2 regions of the Streptomyces sp. NPDC002018 genome follow, and region 1 is predicted to be linked to the other one. Evidence: riboswitches for the same ligand, from Rfam matches in the RefSeq annotation. Region 1 holds a riboswitch; the other holds the start of a gene.
The links. A riboswitch is a leader RNA that binds a small molecule or an ion and turns the genes downstream of it on or off. The one in region 1 is predicted to bind S-adenosylmethionine.
Positions count from the first base shown of each region.

Region 1 (6,373 bases):
TCGTCCGAAAGGTTTCCACACCTGTCCTATGTCCTGGACCCGGCACATCCTTACAGGGCCCGGCGGACGGGCAGGGGCCCCGGCGGAAACGGACACAGGGCGCGGCGGACGGACCCGGGGAAACGGACACGGGGAAACGGACACGGCGAACAGGTCCGCGCCCGGAAACGCCCGGGAGCGGCACCCCCCGCGGGGTACCGGGCCCGGAAACGCCCGAGGGCGGCACCCCCTGTGGGGTACCGCCCTCGGTCAGGACCGGGTCCGGGGCGCCGGGCTCGGTGAGCCGTCGGCCTCGGCAGAGCCGTGAAGGCTCAGAAGTCCATGTCACCGCCCGGCATGCCGCCCGGAGCGGCCGCGCCGGCCTTCTCCGGCTTGTCGGCGATGACGGCCTCGGTGGTCAGGAACAGCGCGGCGATGGAGGCCGCGTTCTGGAGCGCGGAACGCGTCACCTTCGCCGGGTCGATGATGCCCTCGGCGATCATGTCGACGTACTCGCCGGTCGCGGCGTTCAGACCGTGGCCGACCGTCAGGTTGCGGACCTTCTCGACGACGACGCCGCCCTCAAGACCACCGTTGACGGCGATCTGCTTGAGCGGGGCCTCCAGCGCGAGCTTGACGGCCTGCGCACCGGTCGCCTCGTCGCCCTCCAGCTCCAGCTTCTCGAAGACCGAGGACGCCTGGAGCAGAGCCACGCCGCCACCGGCGACGATGCCCTCCTCGACGGCGGCCTTGGCGTTGCGCACCGCGTCCTCGATGCGGTGCTTGCGCTCCTTCAGCTCGACCTCGGTCGCGGCACCGGCCTTGATGACGGCCACGCCGCCGGCCAGCTTCGCCAGGCGCTCCTGGAGCTTCTCGCGGTCGTAGTCCGAGTCGCTGTTCTCGATCTCGGCGCGGATCTGGTTGACCCGACCGGCGACCTGGTCGCTGTCACCGGCACCGTCGACGATGGTGGTCTCGTCCTTGGTGATGACGACCTTGCGGGCGCGGCCCAGCAGGTCCAGGCCGGCGTTCTCCAGCTTGAGGCCGACCTCCTCGGAGATGACCGTGCCGCCGGTGAGGATGGCGATGTCGTTGAGCATCGCCTTGCGGCGGTCACCGAAGCCCGGGGCCTTGACGGCGACGGACTTGAAGGTGCCACGGATCTTGTTGACGACCAGGGTCGACAGCGCCTCGCCCTCGACGTCCTCCGCGATGATCAGCAGGGGCTTGCCCGACTGCATGACCTTCTCCAGCAGCGGAAGGAGGTCCTTCACGTTGCTGATCTTGGAGTTGACGATCAGGAGGTACGGGTCGTCCAGGGACGCCTCCATACGCTCCATGTCGGTGGCGAAGTACGCCGAGATGTAGCCCTTGTCGAAGCGCATGCCCTCCGTCAGCTCAAGCTCCAGACCGAAGGTCTGGGACTCCTCGACGGTGATGACGCCTTCCTTGCCGACCTTGTCCATGGCCTCGGCGATGAGCTCGCCGATCTGGGTGTCGGCGGCGGAGATGGAGGCGGTCGAAGCGATCTGCTCCTTGGTCTCCACGTCCTTGGCCTGCTCCAGCAGGGCACCGGAGACGGCCTCGACGGCCTTCTCGATACCGCGCTTGAGGGCCATCGGGTTGGCACCGGCGGCCACGTTGCGCAGGCCCTCGCGGACGAGCGCCTGGGCGAGCACGGTCGCGGTGGTCGTTCCGTCACCGGCGACGTCGTCCGTCTTCTTGGCGACTTCCTTGACCAGCTCGGCGCCGATCTTCTCGTACGGGTCCTCGAGCTCGATCTCCTTGGCGATGGACACACCATCGTTGGTGATCGTGGGGGCGCCCCACTTCTTCTCGAGGACGACGTTGCGACCCTTGGGGCCAAGGGTGACCTTGACGGCGTCGGCGAGCTGGTTCATCCCGCGCTCGAGACCGCGCCGTGCCTCCTCGTCGAACGCGATGATCTTGGCCATGTGAAGTGGTCCTCCCGGACTGGGGTGGATTGCTCCGGACCGCGCTGGCGCCCGCGACGGACGGCCTGAGAGCCGTGCGGTTCCTTGCCCCACCGGCTCTTCGGGCCTCACCGACCCGGTCCTTAAGTTGTCACTCTCACTCGCAGAGTGCTAACGCCAATGATTAGCACTCGACCCCTGCGAGTGCAACCTTGCGCGGCCTTCTCACCCCCCGCGAACCCACGGGTGAACACCTTCGCGACCCCTCACGGGTCCCTGGGTGAACGTCTTCGCGACGGGAGGCGGGCGCGTGGATGAACGTCTCCACGACGCCGGAAGGGGCCCGGCGGCGGTGGCGGGGGCGCGGCCCGGCGGGCACGGCCTCACGGACGTACGGGCGCACCTCGGCGCGCGGCACCCACGCGGGCGCCACCTCACGGACGCGCGGCCCCGGCGCACGCCGAACGCACCGCGCGCCGAACGCACCGCGCGGACAACGCACGAGGGGTCCGTATCCCATCTCTGGGATACGGACCCCTCGGCGTGAGCTGAGTGCGTCGGTGGCCGATCGCGCCGGGATCAGACGGCGAGCTTGACCATGTCCGCCTGCGGACCCTTCTGGCCCTGCGAGATCTCGAACTCCACTCGCTGACCTTCTTCAAGGGTGCGGTAACCGTCCATCTGGATCGCGCTGTAGTGGACGAAAACATCCGCACCACCGTCGACCGCGATGAAGCCGTATCCCTTCTCCGCGTTGAACCACTTGACGGTGCCCTGAGCCATGCCTAACTCCCCTATTACTGGCCCTTCCAGGGGGCCACACTTCGCGCCGGAACGCGTCGACCGCGGCTGAATGTATCTGCCCAACTGCCCTCTGCAACAGGTCAATCGGACGAGAATTCTGGGCATGGCTGAACACGCATAGCGACGAATCCACTGCGTTCCCGGGCAAGTCGGGCCGGGCAAAGCGCACCTACCGCGCAAACAACACCACGACTTCGGCTCCATCTTGTCGCGTTCTCATACACGCGCGATCTGGGGAGCGGAGGGGCGTTCCCACACTCTATCGCGTTCAACCATAAAGAATGGCTCCCTCCGCTTCTCTTGCGGAGGGAGCCATACCAGTTACCGGATGCCGTCGTGCGAGGCTCAGCCTCCGGCGACCGCGGGAATGATCGAAACGCCGGCGCCGGCCGGGGTCGCGGTCTCCAGACCCTGCTCGAAACGGACGTCGTCGTCGTTCACATAGACATTCACGAACCGGCGCAACTTGCCCTGGTCGTCCAGGACACGCGCGGCGATACCGGGGTGGCTGGCCTCCAGCGACTGGATGACCTCGGAGAGGGTCGCCCCCTCGGCCGCGACCTCGGCCTTGCCGCCGGTGTACGTACGGAGAATGGTGGGGATGCGGACATTGACGCTCATAGTGGTGTTCTGCCTTCCGTCTTCCGTGACGTCCGTGGGGATCAGTGGGCCAGGCCCGCGTCGCGGAACGCGTCCAGGCTCGGGCGGATGGTGGCGGTCGGGCCCGTCGTCGGCGCCACCGCGTCCAGAGTCTTCAGTCCGTCACCCGTGTTGAGGACCACGGTCGTCAGCGCCGGGTCGAGCACACCGGCCTCGATCAGCTTCCTGGTCACACCGACGGTCACCCCGCCCGCGGTCTCCGCGAAGATGCCCTCGGTGCGCGCCAGCAGCTTGATCGCGTCGACGATCTGCTCGTCGTCCACGTCCTCGACCGCTCCCCCGGTGCGGCGGGCGATGTCCAGGACGTAGGGGCCGTCGGCCGGGTTGCCGATCGCCAGGGACTTGGCGATGGTGTCCGGCTTCACCGGCCGTACGACATCGTGCCCGGCCTTGAAGGCGGCGGAGACCGGCGAGCAGCCCTCGGCCTGGGCACCGAAGATCTTGTACGGGCGGTCCTCCACGAGCCCCAGCCTGATCAGCTCCTGAAGTCCCTTGTCGATCTTCGTGAGCTGCGATCCGGAGGCGATCGGGATGACGATCTGGTCGGGCAGCCGCCAGCCGAGCTGCTCACAGATCTCGTACGCGAGGGTCTTGGAGCCCTCGCCGTAGTACGGGCGGAGGTTGACGTTGACGAAGCCCCAGCCCTCGCCCAGCGGGTCGCCGATCAGCTCCGAGCAGAAACGGTTCACGTCGTCGTAGGTGCCCTCGATGCCGACGAGTTCACCGCCGTACACCGCCGCCATGACGACCTTGCCCTGCTCCAGGTCGTGCGGGATGAACACGCAGGAGCGGAAGCCGGCACGGGCCGCCGCGGCGCCGACCGCGCCCGCCAGATTGCCGGTGGAGGAGCAGGAGAGCGTGGTGAAGCCGAAGGCGCGGGCGGCCTCGACGGCAATCGCGACGACACGGTCCTTGAAGGAGTGCGTCGGATTGCCGGAGTCGTCCTTGATGTACAGGGAGCCGGTGACACCCAGTTCACGGGCGAGATTGTCGGCCTTGACCAGCTTGGTGAAACCGGGGTTGATGTTCGGCTTCGAGGCCACATCGGCGGGGACGGGCAGCAGCGGCGCGTACCGCCAGATGTTGTCCGGGCCGTCCGCGATGCGCTTCTTCAGCTCTTCGGGGGTGCCGCTCGGCAGGTCGTAGGCGACTTCGAGCGGCCCGAAACAGCTCGCACAGGCGAAAATGGGGCCGAGGTCGAAACGCTCTCCGCATTCGCGGCACGAGAGGGCGGCGGCGGGTCCGAGGTCGACGGTGTCGCTGGCGTGGTCGACAGTCTGCACAGCCATGATGGCGAGGCCCTTTCTCCTCATCTTCCTTACGACGCGTTTCGCCGCAAGACGGAATTGGCACCTTCCCCACCGTGACCTCGCGGTCGGCGGGAGGGTTGCCGGGACTTCAACGGGCCGTTCCCTCAGTCCCTCTGGATGAGCGCTATGGCGCCGGACCCTGGGTCCGGTGCGTTTTTTCACCTACCGACCCCGGCATGCGGTGGTCAGTCGTGTTGTTCAAGACTGTAACCGAAGGAGCGGACGGTTGAGATAGTGGTCCGCACCGCGAGATGGATCACGTTCGCCCGGTTCGCGGGCCGCGTCCGAGGATCACGTCAGGGAGTACCGACCGTGCTGGAAGAGGTGGAACGCTGGCTGACCAGGCGTTCCTGGTCAGCGGCCGACCGTACGCTCGACCGGCTCCTGGTGGCGAAGGCCGCGCGCGGCACCACCGTGAGCGTGGTGCTTCCGGCGCTCGACGAGGAGGCGACCGTCGGCGCGATCGTCTCCGTGATACGGCGCGAGCTGATGGAGCGGGCACCGCTCGTCGACGAGCTGGTGGTGATCGACTCCGGCTCCACCGACCGTACGGCGGAGGTCGCCGCGGCGGCGGGCGCGCGGGTGGTGCACCGGGACGCGATCCTGCCGCGGCTGCCCGCGCTGCCCGGCAAGGGCGAGGTGCTCTGGCGGTCACTGCTGGTGACGAGCGGCGATGTGGTGTGCTTCGTGGACGCCGATCTGCGGCACTTCTCGGCGGATTTCGTGTCGGGGACCGTGGGGCCGCTGCTCACGGACGCGGACGTGCACTTCGTGAAGGCGATGTACGACCGCCCGCTGCGGGAGGGCGGCCCCGACGGCGCCCGCGCGGACGCCACGAGCACGAACGGCGTGGGTACGGGCGGGGCGGATACGGGCGGGGCGGACGGCGCGGGCACCGGCGGCGCGGGCACCGGCGGGGTGAGCGGTCAGGGCGGACGGGTGACCGAACTGGTGGCGCGCCCGCTGCTCAATCTGCACTGGCCGCGGCTGGCCGGCTTCGTCCAGCCGCTGGGCGGGGAGTACGCGGCCCGGCGCTCGCTGCTGGAGCGGCTGCCGTTCCCCGTCGGGTACGGCGTGGAGCTGGGCCTGCTCGTGGACGCGCTGCACACGGTGGGCCTGGACGCGCTGGGACAGGTCGACGTGGGGGTGCGGCACCATCGCCACCAGGACGACCGGGCGCTGGGCCGGATGGCCGCGGCGATCTACCGTACGGCTCAACTGCGCCTGTCCCGGGGACACTTGGTCCGGCCGGAGCTGACACAGTTCGACCGGGGCGAGAACGGCTTCGTACCGCGCACCTACTCGGTGGACACGGAGGAACGGCCGCCGGTGCGGGAGATCGCGGAGTACACGTCCGGACGCGCGGCGTAACCACGGATCACCCTACGGATTGCCTACATTGCGCCCTTATGAGGGCAAAACATCTGATTATCTGCCGATTCGTCGGGGTGCTGGTCGGAACGCTGGTGCTGCTGGCGCCGGGGCAGGCATCGGCCATGACGTCCGCACCCCTCCAGGGACCCCCGCGCGCGCCGCTCCAGCCGGTGCTCCATCCCTCCATCCCCTTCCACGAGCTGTTCCACCAGCCCCCGCACGAGCCCCTGCCCGGGTCGCTTCCCGGGCAGCTCGCGGACACCGGAGGGGCCGCCGAACGGCTGTGGCTGCTGGGCGGCGTGGCGCTCGCGC
Region 1 covers NZ_JBIASO010000018.1:150,086-156,458, reverse strand. The annotation lists gene ACFYYH_RS26515 (RNA polymerase sigma factor) at 1-19, opposite strand, end outside; gene groL (chaperonin GroEL) at 312-1,934, opposite strand; gene ACFYYH_RS26505 (cold-shock protein) at 2,493-2,696, opposite strand; gene ACFYYH_RS26500 (ubiquitin-like small modifier protein 1) at 3,063-3,338, opposite strand; gene thrC (threonine synthase) at 3,380-4,666, opposite strand; SAM riboswitch class I at 4,684-4,811, opposite strand; gene ACFYYH_RS26490 (glucosyl-3-phosphoglycerate synthase) at 5,000-6,058, shown strand; gene ACFYYH_RS26485 (hypothetical protein) at 6,097-6,373, shown strand, end outside.

Region 2 (6,373 bases), on a different contig from region 1:
CCCTGCGGGCTGCGAGGGACGTTGAACTGCCCGGCGATGTCGAAGTGCCGGCCCTGGTGCACGAAGGCTCCGGCCCGCGCGTCCCGCAGGAAGGTGCCGGACTCCTTGTCGGCGGCGATCTCGTCGCCCCGCCAGGAGTCGAACAGCTCGGTGGTGGTGCTCAGGAACTCCTTCGCCCGCGAGTAGCGCTCGTTCTGCGGCAGGAAGCCGCCGCGGCGGAAGTTCTCACCGGTGAAGGCGTCCCACGAGGTGACGACGTTCCAGGCGGCGCGGCCGTCCGACAGATGGTCGAGGCTGGCGAACTGGCGGGCCACCTCGTAGGGCTCGTTGAAGGTCGAGTTGATCGTGCCGGTCAGGCCGAGGCGCTCGGTGACGGCGGCGAGCGCGGTCAGGACGGTGAAGGTGTCGGGCCGCCCGACGACGTCCAAGTCGTAGATCCGGCCGCCCTGTTCCCGCAGCCGAAGGCCCTCGGCGAGAAAGAGGAAGTCGAACTTGGCGCGCTCGGCGGTCCGCGCGAAGTGTACGAACGAGCTGAACTCGACGTGGCTGCCCGCCTGGGGGTCGCTCCACACGGTGGTGTTGTTGACGCCGGGGAAGTGCGCGGCGAGGTGGATCTGCTTCTGCGGCGTGGCGGACTTGCTCATGACTCGTACGGTCCTTCCGGCTCAGACGGCGGCGTAGCGGTTGGCGGGGCGGGGCAGTCCGAGCAGTCCGCGCAGGGTGCTCGCCTCGTACGCGGTACGGAAGGCGCCACGGCGCTGGAGTTCGGGCACGAGACGGCGGGTGATCTGCTCCAGGTCGTACGGAAGGGCGCCGGGCCGCAGCCGGAAGCCGGTCAGCCCGGTGTCCCCCCATTCCTCCAGCAGATCGGCGAGTTGCGCGGGCGACCCGGTGAAGACGCGGGCGTCGCTGCTGTACTCCGTGCCGGCGCGTTCGTCCAGACGGGCCTTGCGCTCCGCGGCGGCGTCGGGGTCGTCGTCGAGGAAGACCACCAGGTCGCCGAAGACATGCACGGTCTCGTCGGCGCGGCCGGCGGAGGCCTGCGCCGCGCGGATCTCCGCCAGGATGGTCCGGGCGTCCTCGGCTCCGGCCGGGGTGACGAATCCGATGTCGGCCGAACGGGCGACCAGTTCGTACGGGACCGTCGCGTGCGCCAGCGCGGTGACGAGCGGCTGTCCCTGGGGCGGGCGCGGGGTGATCGAGGGGCCCTTCACCCGGAAGTGCGCGCCCTCGAAGTCGATGTAGTGCAGCTTGTCGCGGTCGATGAAGCGGCCGGTGGCGACATCGCGGATCTCCGCGTCGTCCTCCCAGCTGTCCCAGAGCCGGCGCAGCACCTCGACATAGTCGGCGGCCTCGTCGAACAGCTCCTTCACCCATGGCTGTCCCGCCGCCGAGGCCAGGTCCTCGGCGCGCAGGCCCGGCACCGTACGGCGGCCGAAGTGCGCGGCCTCGTCGGCGCGGCCGGACACCCTCACCTGGATCCCGGCCCGTCCGGTGCTCACATAGTCGAGGGTGGCGATCGCCTTCGAGAGGTGGAAGGGCTCGGTGTGGGTGACCACGGCGGTCGGGATCACCCCGATGTTCCGGGTCAGCGGCGCCACCCGGGCGGCGATCAGTACCGCGTCCAGCCGGCCCCGTACCTGGTCGGTGCGCTCGTCCGGCTCGACGTGCCGGGAGGTCTGGAGGCTCAGCGAGTCATCGATGGTGACGAAGTCCAGCAGCCCCCGCTCGGCCTCGGTGACCAGGCCGGTCCAGTACCGCGCGGTGAACAGTTCGTCGGGCCGGGCGCCGGGCTCCCGCCAGGCCGCGGGGTGCCAGCCGGCGCCGTCGAGGGCGACGGCCAGGTGGAGGGGTGCGTGTGATGCTCGGGGCATGGGCTTACTGCTTCCTGTGAGCATGCCGAGGGACGTCCGCGCCCGTGCTCGGCCGGGGCGGAGATCCGCGAGATGAAGGGTCGGCGACAGTGGCGAAAAGTAACGAGAGCAAGGAGGAAGGCGGGCCGGGCGCGGAAAGGCCTAGGCGGCCGGCTGGGGCGCGGCGACGGACTCGTACGCCGGACACAGGGCGGCGGCGACGCGCTGGAGATCGATGTGCCGTCGCGAGTACGTGGCGATGGTGACCATGGGCCGCTGAGGGGCTCCCCGCACTGCCGTCACCTCCATCCCGGTCGGCTCACACCGTGTCGGGCTCGCGCTTGCCGAACCGTCCGGCTCCGCCGGGTCGTCACCTGGAGCACCCCGCCGCGCGGGAGGGTTGTAGGTCAGCAAGCCAGGGCTTGACGCTGACACTCTTGACCTGCCGGAACCGTAACCCGGCCGCCGTCGCCGACACAATCCCTCTCCGATGAACACGGATCCTCACCGATGTGTTCCCGCTGTCCCTCCGTACGCGGAGTCTCCGCACGGGGAATCTCATGGAAGGCCGGATGGGCACCCAGCCGCTGGACGTACGACCAGAGGCGCTCGCCGGCGGCGACTCGCCGCAGGGCGTCGGCGTCCAGATGGACGAGGGCCACCCACAGATCCACATCCGCGGCCGTCAGTGTGTCGCCCAGCACATAAGGGCGGGAGGCCAGTTGTCGTTCCAGAAGGTCCAGCGCCGGGGCCTGGGCCTGGGCGAGGTTCTCCCCCAGGAGTTGACGGACCGCGTCGATGTCGGCGGCCAGGGCGGCGGGCCGCAGCCGGGGCAGAGCGGCGTTGTCCTGGTCGGTGAAGTGGAGGGCGAGGTCGTCGAGGATGTCGGGGGTGTGGTTGCTCACCACCCGTCCGCTCCACAGGTCGCACAGCGCGGGCACGGTCAGCGGACCGTCGTAGTGGTGCCGGGTGGTCTCGTAGGCCGTGCGCAGCGCCGCGGGCGGGTCGCAGGCGTCGGCCGGGGACGGAAGGACGGTGGTGCTGACCGAGTCCTCGAGTCCGAGCAGACCGAGGGTGATGGAGACACGCAGCGAGCGCGGACAGCCCAGCGAGAGATACAGATGGTAGCGGTGGGCCGCCGGGTAGTAACCGCCGCCCAGATCGGCGCCGATACGGTCGCGGAAGCGCGGGGCGGTGCCGGGGCGGGAATCGCGACGTGCCGCCGGGAAGGACGTCTGCGTAAAGGTCTCGGACATGGCTCTCTCCAGGGATGCGGTGGAGCCCCGGTGACTTCTTCGGCGCCGGTGGCCGTACGGGAGGAGGGTCCGGCGGCGCGCGGCAGCGCACAACGCCCGGACCCGGGACAGCGATCGTGGAGCTGGTTCGGCTCAGACGGCCGGAGAGCATCCGTTGCGGAGCCGCAGCAGATCGATATGGCGGCGCCTGGTCAGCAGGCGCGGACGCGGCAGCGGCGCCGGCCGGAAGGTCGGACAGACGCTCTTGCTCTTCCGCGATGTCCTGGGCATCTCCGCCGGTCCCGTCATCGGGGCCTCGCGAGAGAAGCGAGACCGCACTTGCCCCACCGCCGGGGTGGGACCTGGTCGTCACCCGGGGCACCCCGTCGCAGTGGAAGGGTTGCCTGTCAGCGGGCCGGGGCCGATGACCCACCTGAGCGGGGGATCCCGCGCGGGTGAGCGCTGACAATCGTGACCGTCGCCCCTCAGTCTGAGCGCGCTCCGGTGGGCCGTCAAGAAGGCGGTGGGGCGAGATCCGGGCAGGGACCGGCTGTTGAGACGGCGTTGACATTCCTCCGGTGACGGACCTACGTTCCGGCGCAGAACGGTCCTGAGCGTCAGCGGCGAGCCCTGGCTCGCGGACGGGCGGTCCTCGCCTCACGGCGGGAGGCCCCGGGTGACGACCGGACCGGAGGACATTCGGCAGGCACGAGGCCCCGTGGGGCGGATGGTGAAGGCGGCGGCGATGTACGCAGGTCCGGGGACGGCCGCAGGGCGGCGCCAGGGTCGCGGCGCGGCGTACCTGAACCGCTGCGTCGACCTGCTCCGCGTCAACAGCGCGCTGTGTACGGCCCCCGGCAGCACTCTCTGCCGGGGCTGACGGCTTCCCGACGCACGCGCTCCGCGGCATTCCCCTCGCCCCTGCCGCCCCCTGTGGCCCGTCTGCGTCCCGTCCCACGCGTCCCACCCGATGCCGGCGTACTCCCGGACACCTGGGTGCCTTCGCCCCCTTGCGCCGTGATCCCGTGGTCGCGTCCCACTTCTGATCGACCGTCATATCCCTTGCACAGAAAAGGATCCCGCATCCGTGGTAGGAAACATCGTGGTCGTCGGAGGCGGGGTCATGGGTTCTTCCGCGGCCTGGCACCTGGCGTCACGGGGCGAACAGGTGACCCTCTTCGAGCAGTTCGAGCCCGGTCACGACCGGGGCAGCTCGCACGGCAGCTCGCGGATCTTCCGGCTGGCCTACCCCGATCCGTTCTATGTCTCCCTGGCGGTGCGGTCCCTGCCGCTCTGGCACCGCCTCGAGGAGGAGACCGGACAACGGGTGCTGGAACTGACCGGCGCGGTCGACCACGGTCCGGCCGCCGCGACCTCGGCGCTCCATGACGCCCTGCGCGCGGCCGGCCGCCCGGCGGAACTCCTCACACCACCGGGGGCCGCCGAGCGCTGGCCGGGGCTGAGGGCCGATACGACCGCGCTGTTCCACCCCGAGGCCGGCAGGCTGCACGCCGACCACGCGGTCGCGGCGTTCCAGCAGGCCGCCCGGCGGAAAGGGGCCCGTATCCGGCACGGCGTGAAGGTGTCCCGGCTGTCGGTGCGCGGCGAGCGCGCCGAGATCGTGACCGAGGACGAGGAAGCGGTCGTCGCCGACGCGGTCGTGGTCGCGGTCGGCGGTTGGGCGCCGAGCCGGCTGTCCGGACTCGTGCCGGGCCTGCCGCCGATGCGGGTCACCCAGGAGCAGCCCGTGCACTTCCCGGCGCCGGACGCCCTCGGCTGGCCGAGCTTCATCCACCACCCCGGGGCCGGACTCCCGGCCGACAGCGGCGGAATCTACGGACTCGGCAGCGACGACGGCGTCAAGGTCGGCTTCCACGGTGTCGGGCCCGTCGTCGATCCCGATCACCGGGACCGGACCGTGGCGCCCGACGCGGTCGGCCGGGTCCAGCGGTACGCCGCCGACTGGCTGCCCGGTGTCGACCACACGGCCCCTGGGGCGACCACCTGTCTGTACACCATCACGCCCGACCATGACTTCGTCGTCGACCGTGCGGGGCCCCTGACCGTACTGGCCGGTTTCTCCGGACACGGTTTCAAGTTCGCCTCGGTCATCGGGGAACTGGCCGCCGACCTCGTCGGCGGCCGGCTCCCCGCCCACGGCCGGTTCGCGCTCGGGCCGCCACGCGTCGGCTGACCCCCGACCCGGAACCCCACGGATGGAGATTCGCACCACCATGTCCACCAGCGTCCACCCGCCCCAGCAGCAGCCGCTCCCCGAGCCCGAGCCCGAGCTCCAGTCCGAGGCCCGGTCCGAGGCCCAGCCCGAGCTCCAGTCCGAGCTCCGGTCCGAGGCCCAGACCGAGGCCGAGCCTCGGAGCACCGCCGCCGCGCCGCACATCCTCGACAACCCGGCCTGGGCCGCACTCACCGGTCCGCACTCCCGTTTCGCGGAGCGTGCCGGCCTCGCCGCCCGTTACCCCACGGACGTCTCGCCGTTCACGGCCGTCGCCGACTCGGCCGATCCCCGCGCCTGGGACGACCTCGTCACCCTCGTCGGACCGGACACCCTCGTCCCGGTCAGCGGCGCGACGGAACTCCCCGACGGGTGGGAGATCGTCAGGAGGGGACAGGGCGTGCAACTGGTCGACACCGCCCTGCGCGCCGAACCCGACCCCGAAGCGGTCCGCCTCACCCCCGGTGACGTACCCGAGATCCTGGACCTGATCGCCCGCACCGAACCGGGTCCCTTCCTGCCCCGCACCATCGAACTCGGTACCTACCTCGGCATCCGGCGCGACGGCCGGCTCGTCGCCATGGCCGGCGAACGCCTCCGGCCGCCCGGGTGGACCGAGATCAGCGCCGTCTGCACCGACCCCGGCCACCGGGGCCAGGGCCTCGCGACCCGGCTGGTCCGTGCCGTCGCGGCGGGCATCCGGGACCGCGGCGACACCCCCTTCATGCACGCCTCGGCCGCCAACACCGGCGCCATCCGTCTCTACGAGTCGATCGGCTTCACGCAGCGCCGGCGCCCGGCGTTCCTGCTGGTCCGCACCCCGGGCGGGGCCGTCAGCCGGTGAGCCGGCCGTGGTCGAAGAGGGCCTCCCGCCAGCCTCGGGGAGGGTGGCCGGTGATCTCCTCGACGTCATGGGTGACCCTGTCGTACCGGTTCCGCGCGTGCAGTTTCGCCATCGTGGCGATGTGGTCGCGCACATGCTCCGGAAGGTCCAGCGCACCGAGATCGTTCTTCTCCCACTCGTCGAAGGGAACATCCGTGTAGGTGACGGT
Region 2 covers NZ_JBIASO010000010.1:259,409-265,781, reverse strand. The annotation lists gene ACFYYH_RS19270 (NtaA/DmoA family FMN-dependent monooxygenase) at 1-644, opposite strand, end outside; gene ACFYYH_RS19265 (LLM class flavin-dependent oxidoreductase) at 666-1,874, opposite strand; gene ACFYYH_RS19260 (putative leader peptide) at 2,016-2,147, opposite strand; SAM riboswitch class IV at 2,186-2,296, opposite strand; gene ACFYYH_RS19255 (glutathione S-transferase C-terminal domain-containing protein) at 2,261-3,109, opposite strand; SAM riboswitch class IV at 3,419-3,565, opposite strand; SAM riboswitch class IV at 3,695-3,803, shown strand; gene ACFYYH_RS19250 (FAD-dependent oxidoreductase) at 4,176-5,282, shown strand; gene ACFYYH_RS19245 (GNAT family N-acetyltransferase) at 5,305-6,165, shown strand; gene ACFYYH_RS19240 (NAD(P)H-binding protein) at 6,155-6,373, opposite strand, start outside.
Region 2: it holds a riboswitch for S-adenosylmethionine, as region 1 does, so the genes downstream of both, ACFYYH_RS19255 (glutathione S-transferase C-terminal domain-containing protein) here and thrC (threonine synthase) in region 1, are expected to answer to the same signal.